Regions from separate parts of the Calidifontimicrobium sp. SYSU G02091 genome, predicted to be linked through region 3. Evidence: predicted binding sites of a transcription regulator. Region 3 holds the regulator's gene; each other region holds the start of a gene.
The links. The regulator HrcA, encoded in region 3, represses chaperone genes, less so after heat shock. The targets are predictions, from matches to a motif close to TTAGCACTCNNNNNNNNNGAGTGCTAA.
Positions count from the first base shown of each region.

Region 1: a site for HrcA is predicted at 1,182-1,208, ahead of rpoH (RNA polymerase sigma factor RpoH). Genes of this name have one in related genera too.
Region 2: a site for HrcA is predicted at 1,303-1,329, ahead of groES (co-chaperone GroES). Genes of this name have one in related genera too.

Region 1 is NZ_JALBGB010000002.1:196,564-199,819, forward strand. Features, by position in the region: gene ppsA (phosphoenolpyruvate synthase) at 1-939, opposite strand, end outside; gene rpoH (RNA polymerase sigma factor RpoH) at 1,251-2,174, shown strand; gene MOJ79_RS02365 (SCO family protein) at 2,229-2,873, opposite strand; gene cyoE (heme o synthase) at 2,861-3,256, opposite strand, start outside.
Region 2 is NZ_JALBGB010000017.1:37,372-40,627, reverse strand. Features, by position in the region: gene groL (chaperonin GroEL) at 1-885, opposite strand, end outside; gene groES (co-chaperone GroES) at 919-1,209, opposite strand; gene MOJ79_RS11665 (DNA gyrase inhibitor YacG) at 1,429-1,662, opposite strand; gene zapD (cell division protein ZapD) at 1,742-2,494, opposite strand; gene coaE (dephospho-CoA kinase) at 2,550-3,146, opposite strand; gene MOJ79_RS11650 (prepilin peptidase) at 3,166-3,256, opposite strand, start outside.
Region 3 is NZ_JALBGB010000036.1:25,521-28,776, reverse strand. Features, by position in the region: gene MOJ79_RS16740 (polyamine ABC transporter substrate-binding protein) at 1-886, opposite strand, end outside; gene hrcA (heat-inducible transcriptional repressor HrcA) at 1,076-2,110, opposite strand; gene MOJ79_RS16730 (NAD kinase) at 2,191-3,057, shown strand; gene recN (DNA repair protein RecN) at 3,153-3,256, shown strand, end outside.

The DNA.
Region 1 (3,256 bases), on a different contig from region 3:
CATCGGCCGGCCGTAGTGGTCCTCGATCGCGATCGCGGCGCCGGCGAGTTCGAGCACGTCGTCGTCGCTCAGGCAGTAGCGCGCGCGCAGCGACTTCGGCGTCGGCAGGTTGACGACCGGCTCGCGCGTGCGTCCGTGCGCGTAGACCATGTGCACCTGCTTGTCGCCGAGCGTGCGCCGCACGACGGCGCGGTGGCCGAGGCGGTAGGTCGGCTTGTGGACGTAGAACTCGTCGGGGTCGACGGCGCCTTGCACGACGTTCTCGCCCAGGCCCCAGGCGGCGGTGACGAAGACGAAGTCGGGGTGGCCGCTCTCGGTGTCGATCGTGAAGATGACGCCGCTCGACGCGAGGTCGCTCCTGACCATCTGCATCACCGCGACCGACAGGAAGACCTTGAAGTGGTCGAAGCCCTGGTCGATGCGGTAGCTGATCGCGCGGTCGGTGAACAGCGACGCCTGGCAGCGCTTGACGGCGTCGATGAGCATCTCCTCGCCGCGGACGTTGAGGTACGTGTCGTGCTGGCCGGCGAAGCTCGCGGTCGGCAGGTCCTCGGCGGTGGCGGAGCTGCGCACCGCCACGCTCAGGTCGGGCCCGACCTGCGCCTTCAGCGTGCGCCAGGCCTCGCGCAGCTGCTGCTCGACGGCACGGGGCATCGGCGCCGCGTAGACGATCTCGCGCGCCCGCGCGCCTGCGCGCGCCAGCGCCTCGGTGTCGCGCTTGTCGAGACGGTCGAGCAGTGCGTGCAGCTCGCCCCAGGCGCCGGCGGCGTCGAGCGCGTCGCGGTACGCCTGCGCGGTGACGGCGAAGCCGTCGGGGATGCGCACGCCCAGCGGCGCGAGCTCGCGGAACATCTCGCCGAGCGAGGCGTTCTTGCCACCCACCAGCGGCAGGTCGGCCAGCGACAGGTCGCGGAACCAGCGGATGTAGTTCGTCGTCATCGGCGCGTCTCCGGACTCGTGAGGGGGCAGCGACCGCCATCGTCGGCCGGCCACGGCGCGCGTGAATTGAGATCGGTCAAGAGCCAGCGCGATACCGCCGAACGTCTGCCGGCGGCCGCGGTCAGAGGGACGTCGTTGCCGCGCCGGCGGCCGGCTGGGAGCGCTGATAAGCGTATACATTGATCGACAGTATGCGCTCACGTACTGCCGACAGTTCGGGGTGCGGCGCTGCGCACCGTCGGTTAGCACTCTCGGGCCCGGAGTGCTAACATCTTCGGAACCAAAAACCCCGCAGGGCGCTCAAATAAAACATGAATGCTACTGCCACCCATGCCTTGACCGTCCGTGATCCGTGGGCCGTCGTGCCGTCGCTCGGCAACCTCGACGCCTACATCAGTGCCGTCAACCGCATCCCGCTGCTGACGGCGCAGGAGGAAGCCGACTGCGCGCGTCGCCTGCGCGAGCACGGCGACCTCGAAGCCGCCGGCCGGCTGGTGCTGTCGCACCTGCGGCTCGTCGTCTCGGTATCGCGCCAGTACCTCGGCTACGGGCTGCCGCAGGGCGACCTGATCCAGGAAGGCAACATCGGCCTGATGAAGGCCGTCAAGCGCTTCGACCCGTCGCAGGGCGTGCGCCTGGTCAGCTATGCGCTGCACTGGATCCGCGCCGAGATCCACGAGTACATCCTGCGCAACTGGCGCATGGTCAAAGTCGCGACGACGAAGGCGCAGCGCAAGCTGTTCTTCAACCTGCGCTCGCTGAAGCAGTCGCTCAAGGGCGAGGCCACCGACGCCGACACGCACCGCAGCACGCTGACCGCCGCCGAGATCGACACCGTCGCGCGCGAGCTCAACGTCAAGCGCGAAGACGTGCTCGAGATGGAGACGCGGCTGGCCGGCGGCGACGTCGCGCTCGAGGCGCCGGCCGACGACAGCGAAGATACCTACGCGCCGATCGCGTACCTGGCCGACGAGGCGCACGAGCCGACGCGCCTGCTCGAGGCGCGCCACCGCGACCGCCTGGCCGGCGAGGGGCTGCAGCACGCGCTCGAAGTGCTCGATCCGCGCAGCCGCCGCATCGTCGAGCAGCGCTGGCTGCAGGTCAACGACGACGGCTCGGGCGGCATGACGCTGCACGAGCTGGCCGCCGAGTACGGCGTCAGTGCCGAGCGCATCCGCCAGATCGAGGCGGCGGCGATGAAGAAGATGCGCAAGGCGCTGGCCGAAGCGGTCTGAGCGCCGGCCCAACCGCCACCGAGGCGCCCTGCGGGGCGCCTTTTCGTTGGGCGGTCAGCCCTTGGTCTCGGCCAGCAGCAGCTTCAGGTCGTCGACGAGCGCCTGCGCGCCGCTGCCGTAGCGCGTGAACAGCCGCAGCCGGCCCTGCGCGTCGATCACGTACGAGCCGGCCGTGTGGTCCATCGTGTAGCTGTCGGGCGTCTTGCCGGGCACCTTGGTGTAGAAGACCTTGAACTCGCGCGCTGCCTTCTTCGTCTCGTCGGCGTCTCCGCGCAGCGCGACGAAGCTCGGGTCGAAGTTCGACACGTAGGCCTTCAGAAGCTCGGGCGTGTCGCGGTCGGGGTCGATCGTCACGAAGATGCCCTGGACGCGCTCGCCGTCGGTGCCGAGCTGGCGCTTGGCTTCGGCGAGCTCGACCATCGTCGTCGGGCACACGTCGGGGCAGTGCGTGAAGCCGAAGAACAGCACGACGATCTTGCCGCGGAAGTCGGCCAGCGTGCGGCGGCGGCCCTCGGTGTCGGTCAGCGACAGTTCGCGCCCGTAGTCCGCGCCGGTGATGTCGATCGCCTTGAACGACGACTTGCCGCCGCTGCCGGCGACGCCGGCGAGCCCCGGCACACGGTCGCAACCGGCGAGCGCGAACAACGCCGTCAGTGCGGCAGCGGCGCCGAGCGCGCGGCGCGAAATCAGACCAGCCATGGCATCACGTAGTGGTCAACCAGCAGCGCCGCGAACAGCAGCGACAGGTGCCAGATCGAGAAGCGGAACGTGCGGCGCGCGAGCGCGTCGCTGTAGTCGCGCCACAGGCGCCACGCCAGCACGACGAACCAGCCGCCGAGCACGACGGCCGCGGCGAGGTAGATCCAGCCGCTCATGCCGTGCACGAACGGCAGCAGCGTCGCGGCGAACAGGATCAGCGTGTACAGCAGGATCTGCAGCCGCGTGAACTCGGCGCCGTGGGTGACCGGCAGCATCGGCAGCCCGGCGCGGCGGTAGTCCTCGGTGCGGTACAGCGCCAGCGCCCAGAAGTGCGGCGGCGTCCACAGGAAGATGATCATCACCAGCAGCAGCGCCTCGGCGCC
Region 2 (3,256 bases), on a different contig from region 3:
GAGGATGGCCATGTCTTCGAGCATCGCCTTGCGGCGGTCACCGAAGCCCGGAGCCTTGACGGCGCAGACCTTCAGGATGCCGCGGATCGTGTTGACGACCAGCGTGGCCAGCGCTTCGCCCTCGACTTCCTCGGCGACGATCAGCAGCGGCTTGCCGCTCTTGGCCACTTGCTCGAGCGTGGGCAGCAGGTCGCGGATGTTGCTGATCTTCTTGTCGTGCAGCAGGATGTACGGGTTCTCGAGGACGCAGACCTGCTTCTCGGCGTTGTTGATGAAGTACGGCGACAGGTAGCCGCGGTCGAACTGCATGCCCTCGACGACGTCGAGCTCGTTGTTCAGGCTCTTGCCGTCCTCGACGGTGATCACGCCTTCCTTGCCGACCTTGTCCATCGCGTCGGCGATGATCTTGCCGATCGACTCGTCGCTGTTGGCCGAGATCGAGCCGACCTGGCTGATCTCCTTGCTCGTCGTCGTCGGCTTGCTGATCTTCTTCAGCTCGTCGACCAGCGCCTCGACGGCCTTGTCGATGCCGCGCTTGAGGTCCATCGGGTTCATGCCCGCGGCGACGTACTTCATGCCCTCGCGCACGATGCTCTGCGCGAGCACGGTGGCGGTGGTGGTGCCGTCACCGGCGGCGTCGCTGGTCTTGGAGGCGACCTCCTTGACCATTTGCGCGCCCATGTTCATCAGCTTGTCCTTGAGCTCGATCTCCTTGGCGACCGAGACACCGTCCTTCGTGACGGTGGGCGCGCCGAAGCTGCGCTCGAGCACCACGTTGCGGCCCTTCGGACCCAGCGTGACCTTGACGGCATTGGCGAGGATGTTCACGCCGTCGACCATGCGATGACGCGCGTCGGCGCCGAAAACAACGTCTTTAGCAGCCATGTGCAGACTCTCCGGATTCGTGTTCTGGGGGGATTACTTCTCGATCACCGCGAAGAGGTCTTCTTCGCGCATCACCAGCAGTTCTTCGCCGTCGACCTTGACGGTCTGGCCGCTGTACTTGCCGAACAGCACGCGGTCACCGACCTTGATGTTCAGCGCGACGAAATCGCCCTTGTCGTTGCGCTTGCCCGGGCCAACCGCCACGACCTCGCCCTGATCGGGCTTCTCGGCGGCGTTGTCGGGGATCACGATGCCCGACGCGGTCTTGGTTTCGTTCTCCAGACGCTTGACGATCACGCGATCGTGCAACGGACGAAGTTTCATGACATCTCCTGAGAAGGAATCGATGAGCGAGAATCGGTGCGCGCTAAGTTGGCGAGCGCTAACACCACCAAATCGGGCTGCGGTTCGCAACCGCTAGCACTCGATAGCGGCGAGTGCTAACAGCGCACGATTATAGGGACGCCCGTCCCGCCTTCAAGAGCCAAGGTGCTCGTGCGATGGCCGCTGGCCGCCCCGCTGCGCCGGCGGGCGCACACGGGTTCAGTGTGCTGCGCGGGGTGCCGGCGGGTCCGTGGTGTCGTCGCGGCCCGCCTCGGCGTCGTCGGGCGCGGCGTCGACGCGGTAGCTCTCGCTCGCCCACGCGCCGAGGTCGTGCGTGCGGCAGCGCTCGCTGCAAAACGGCCGCCAGGGGTTGTCGGCGTCGTACCACGCGGGTCCGCCGCAGGCAGGGCAACGCACGCGCCGCCTCGGCACCGACGGGGGCGACGTGCTCATCGCGACGCGCCGCGGCCGTGCCGCCGCGGGTCGTGGCGACCGCGCCGGGCCGCCGCGGTCCGGGGGCGTCGGCGGGTCATCAGGCGCACAGCGTCAGCTCGAAGCTGTGGTCCTCGGCGACCGGGCGCAGCCGACCCTCGCCGTCGGTGCGCATCAGCCGCACCGACACCATCAGCCGGTGCCCGGTGATCTCGGGCACGAGCGTCGCGTCGTCGAGCCGCACGCGCAGCAGCTGATAGACCTTGCCTTGCGGCAGGCTCTGCTGGAACTGGCCTGCCGGCGCGACGACGCGGTGCGGCACGCCGCTGTCGCGCAGCAGACCGAGCAAGACGTGCAGCGCCGCCGCGAGCGGGCCGAGCGTGTCGACCCAGCGCCACAGGTCGGCGCGGCGCCGCTCGGCCGGCAGCTGCTGCCACGCGTAGTACGCCGGCAGGTCGAACTCGCAGGTGCCGCCGGGGATGCTGATGCGGCTGCGGATGCTCATCAGCCACTCGTTGCCGGCCAGCGCGGCGCCGGCCTTGCCCGGGAGCCGGTTCAGGCCGTCGAAGGCCGCGTCGACGCGCGCGATGACCTCCTCGAGCGCGGCCTCCGAAATCGCCGGATTGCCGCGGTAGCCCTGCAGCTGGGTGCGCTGGCGGTCGAGTTCCTTCAGCAGGTCGGACTTCAGGTCGGCGCGCGCGGCGACGTCCATCACCTCGAACATCGTCGCGAGCGCGAAGTGGTGGTCGATCGGCGTGTCGCGCGCCACCAGCTGCCCGAGGCGGTCGAACAGATGTTCGAGCCGCAGCATCGTGCGGATGCCCTCGTTGAACGGGTATTCGTAAAGGACCACGGCGGATCTTCAACGGCGGGCCGCCCGACGGGCGCCGCGCACGCCGTGGATTCTTTCACAGCACGGTCGTGCTCCAGTGCGCCCACAGCGCGTCGACCTCGGCGTGAAGGGCATCGAGCGGCAGGCCGTCGTTGTGGATCACGGCGTCGGCGATGGCGCGGCGGCACGCGCGCGGCGTCTGCTGCGCGATCACGCGGCGCACCTCGTCGGCGCTCCAGCCGGAGCGCCGCACGACGCGCTCGACCTGCGTCGACTCCGCGCAGTCGACGACGAGCACGCGTTGCACGCGGGCACGCCAGTGCGCCGATTCGGCCAGCAGCGGCACGTCGAACACGACCGGCACCGCGCCGGCGGCGTCGGCGCGGCGCAGTGCCTCGACGGCGATCATCGGGTGCAGGATGCCCTCGAGCCGGCGTCGGGCGGCGGCGTCGGCGAACACGTGGGCGCGCATGAAGGCGCGGTCGAGGGCGCCGTCGGCGGCGATCGCCCGCGCGCCGAAGGCGTCGCGCAGCGCCTCGATGGCCGCGCCGCCGGCGGCGGTCAGCTCGCGGGCGATCGCGTCGGTGTCGACGACTGCGGCGCCGAGTGCCGCGAGCCGGGCAGCCACGGTGCTCTTGCCGCTGCCGATGCCGCCGGTCAGTCCGATGCGCATCGCCGGCGGCGTGCCGCGCTCAGGCCCAGCCGATCCAGCCGCGCACCGTATCGGCACCGGCCAGCATCACGACCAGGCCGGCACCGGCCAGGAAGGGGCCGAACGGCACG
Region 3 (3,256 bases):
AGGCGTGCGCGGCGTCGACGTTCTTCGCGTCCTTCGGGATCGCCATCGTGTCGATGAACATCGTCGCGCCCGCGGGCGGGATCAGCGGCTTGATCGTGAACTTCTGCTTGGCCTCGGCGGCGCGCGCGTTGGCGATGTTGAAGTCACCCGAGTAGCCGAGCGACACGCAGATCTGGCCCTGCGCCATGTCGTTGATCGGGCCGGGCGAGAAGATGCGCGTGACGTACGGGCGCGCCTTCATCAGCACGTCGCGCGCGGCGTCGTAGTCCTTGGCGTTGGTGCTGTAGCCGTCCTTGCCGGCATAGATCATTGCCACCGGCACCACCTCGCTCGCCGAGTCGAGCACGTGGATGCCGCAGCTCTTGAGCTTGCTCGCGTACTCGGGCTTGAAGATCAGGTCCAGCGGGTTGGCCGGCATCGGCGTGCTGCCCAGCGCCTCCTTGACCTTCTGCTCGTTGATGCCCACCGTGACGAAGCCCCACATCCAGGTCACGAGGTACTTGTTGCCCGGGTCGGCCTCGGCGAGCTTGGCCTGCAGCGCCGGGTCGAGGTTCTTCAGGTTCGGGATCTTGGCCGGGTCCAGCGGCTGGAAGATGCCGCCCTTGATCTGCTGCGCGGCGAAGTGGGCGCTCGGCACGACGATGTCGTAGCCGGTGCGCCCGGCCACGAGCTTGGCGTGCAGCGTCTCGTTGCTCTCGATCGTCGCGTCGTACTTGACCTTGATGCCCGTTTCCTTCTCGAAATTGGCGATCACGTCGGGGCCGATGTAGTCGGCCCAGTTCATCACGTTGAGCACCTTCGAGCCCTGCGCGAACGCGCCGGAGGAAACACCGGCCGCCAGCAGCACGGCGGCACACAGGGTCGACAAGCGGGAGATACGGGCCATTGGGGCTCCTCGGGTGGGCTGGACGTCGATGCTGAAACGGTGGGGCACTCAGCGGGGTTGACCGAAGCCGCGCAGACCGGCGCGCGCCGTGGAAGTTCCGTGCGCCGGCGCGCGGCGCGCAGTATGCCCAAGGCCAGACGCGGAAGTCGCGCCTGTCGCGCCGGTGCGACGCACCGCGGGCGCGCCGCGTCAGGCGCGGTGGTGCGACAGCGCGTGGCTGACCAGCCGCGACGTGATGTCGACGATCTGGATCATGCGGTCGTACGGCATGCGCGTCGGGCCGATGACGCCCAGCGTGCCGACGACCTCGCCGTCGACGACGTACGGCGCCGAGACCACCGACAGCTCGTCGAACGGCACGACGCCGCTCTCGCCGCCGATGTAGATGCGCACGCCCTCGGCGCGGCTCGAGACGTCGAGCAGCCGCATCAGCTCGGTCTTGCGCTCGAACAGGTCGAACAGCTTGCGCAGGCTGCCGAGGTCGCTGCCGAAGTCCTCGACCTCGAGCAGGTTGCGCTCGCCGCTGACGACGACCTGCTCGGTGCTCTCGGCGAGCGCCTCGCTGCCGGCCTGCACCGCGGCCTGCATCAGCGCGGCGATCTCGCCGCGCAGCGCCTCGATCTCGGTCTTCAGCCGCTCGCGGATGCCGTCGAGCGTGAGCCCCGCGTAGTGCGTGTTCAGGTAGTTCGTCGCCTCGACGAGCTCGGACTGCGTGTAGTCGCGCGCGGTGACGATGACACGGTTTTGCACCTCGCCGTCGGCATCGACCAGAATCACCAGCACGCGCCGCTCCGACAGGCGCAGGAACTCGATGTGGCGGAACACGCCGGCCTTGCGCGGCGCGGTGACGACGCCGACGAAGTGCGACAGGTTCGACAGCACCTGCGCGGCCTGCGCGATGACGCGCTGCGGCTGGTCGGGCTGCACCTGCTCGCGCACCGCGGCCAGGCTGGGCTCGATCTGCGCCAGGTCCAGCGGCTTCGCGGTGAGCATCGTGTCGACGAACAGCCGGTAGCCGCGCGCGGTCGGCACGCGCCCGGCGCTGGTGTGGGGGCTCGCGATCAGGCCGAGGTCCTCGAGGTCGGCCATCACGTTGCGGATCGTCGCCGGGCTCAGCTCGAGGCCGCAAGCGCGCGACAGCGTGCGCGAGCCCACCGGCTGGCCGTCGGCGATGTAGCGTTCGACCAGGGTCTTGAGCAACGTGCGGGCGCGCTCGTCGAGCATGTTTTTCATTGTAGTGACAAGGGCTTGCGCGCGCCGGCGGGCCCCGCGCCGGCGGCGGGCCCTATGGTGTAATCGTCCGCATGGCGACGCGCTTCCGTCACGCCGCGCTGGTCGGGAAGTACCAGGCCCAGGGCATCCGGCCGGTGCTCGACGACATCGCGCAGTTCCTGATCGGCCTCGGGCTCGACGTCACGCTCGAGGCCGACACCGCGCTCAACACGGGGCTGGCCGACTACGCGTCGGCTGCGGTCGGCGAGCTCGGGCGGCGCTGCGACCTCGGCGTCGTCGTCGGCGGCGACGGCACGATGCTCGGTGTCGCGCGCGAGATGGCGCGCCACAACCTGCCGCTGGTGGGCATCAACCAGGGCCGGCTGGGTTTCATCACCGACGTGCCGGTGGGCCAGTTCCGCGACGCGCTGGCGGCGATGGTCGCCGGCGACTACGAGGAAGAGCATCGCGCGATGATCGAGGGCGGCGTCTGGCGCGACGGCGAGTGCATCTTCAGCGAATTCGCGCTCAACGAAGTCGTCGTCAACCGCGGTGCCACCGCCGGCATGGTCGAGCTGCGCGTGACGGTGGGCGACGAGCTGATGGCCAGCCTGCGCGCCGACGGGCTGATCGTCGCGACCCCCACCGGCAGCACCGCGTACGCGCTGTCGGCCGGCGGGCCGATCGTGCACCCGGCGATCGCCGGCTGGGTCATGTGCCCGATCGCGTCGCACACGCTGAGCAACCGCCCGATCGTGCTGCCCGACCACGGCGAGATCGGCATCGAGATCGTCGCCGGGCGCGACGCCTCGCTGAACTTCGACATGCACCGCCTGGCCAGCCTGCTGCATGGCGACCAGGTGCGGGTGCGCCGCTCGGCGCACAAGGTGCGTTTCCTGCATCCGCCGGGGTGGAGCTACTACGGCACGCTGCGGCGCAAGCTGCGCTGGTATGAGTAAGGCTCCCCCCCAGGGGGGCGCCGCCAGTGGACCGGCGAAGCCGGATCCACGGCGGCCGCTTGGATCCCGTTGCGGCGCCCCTGCGAAACACTGACATGCTGCGGCGGCTGGTTCTGCGCGACTTCGTCATCGTCGAGGCGCTCGACCTCGAGTTCGGGCCGGGCTTCACGGTGCTGACCGGCGAGACGGGCGCCGGCAA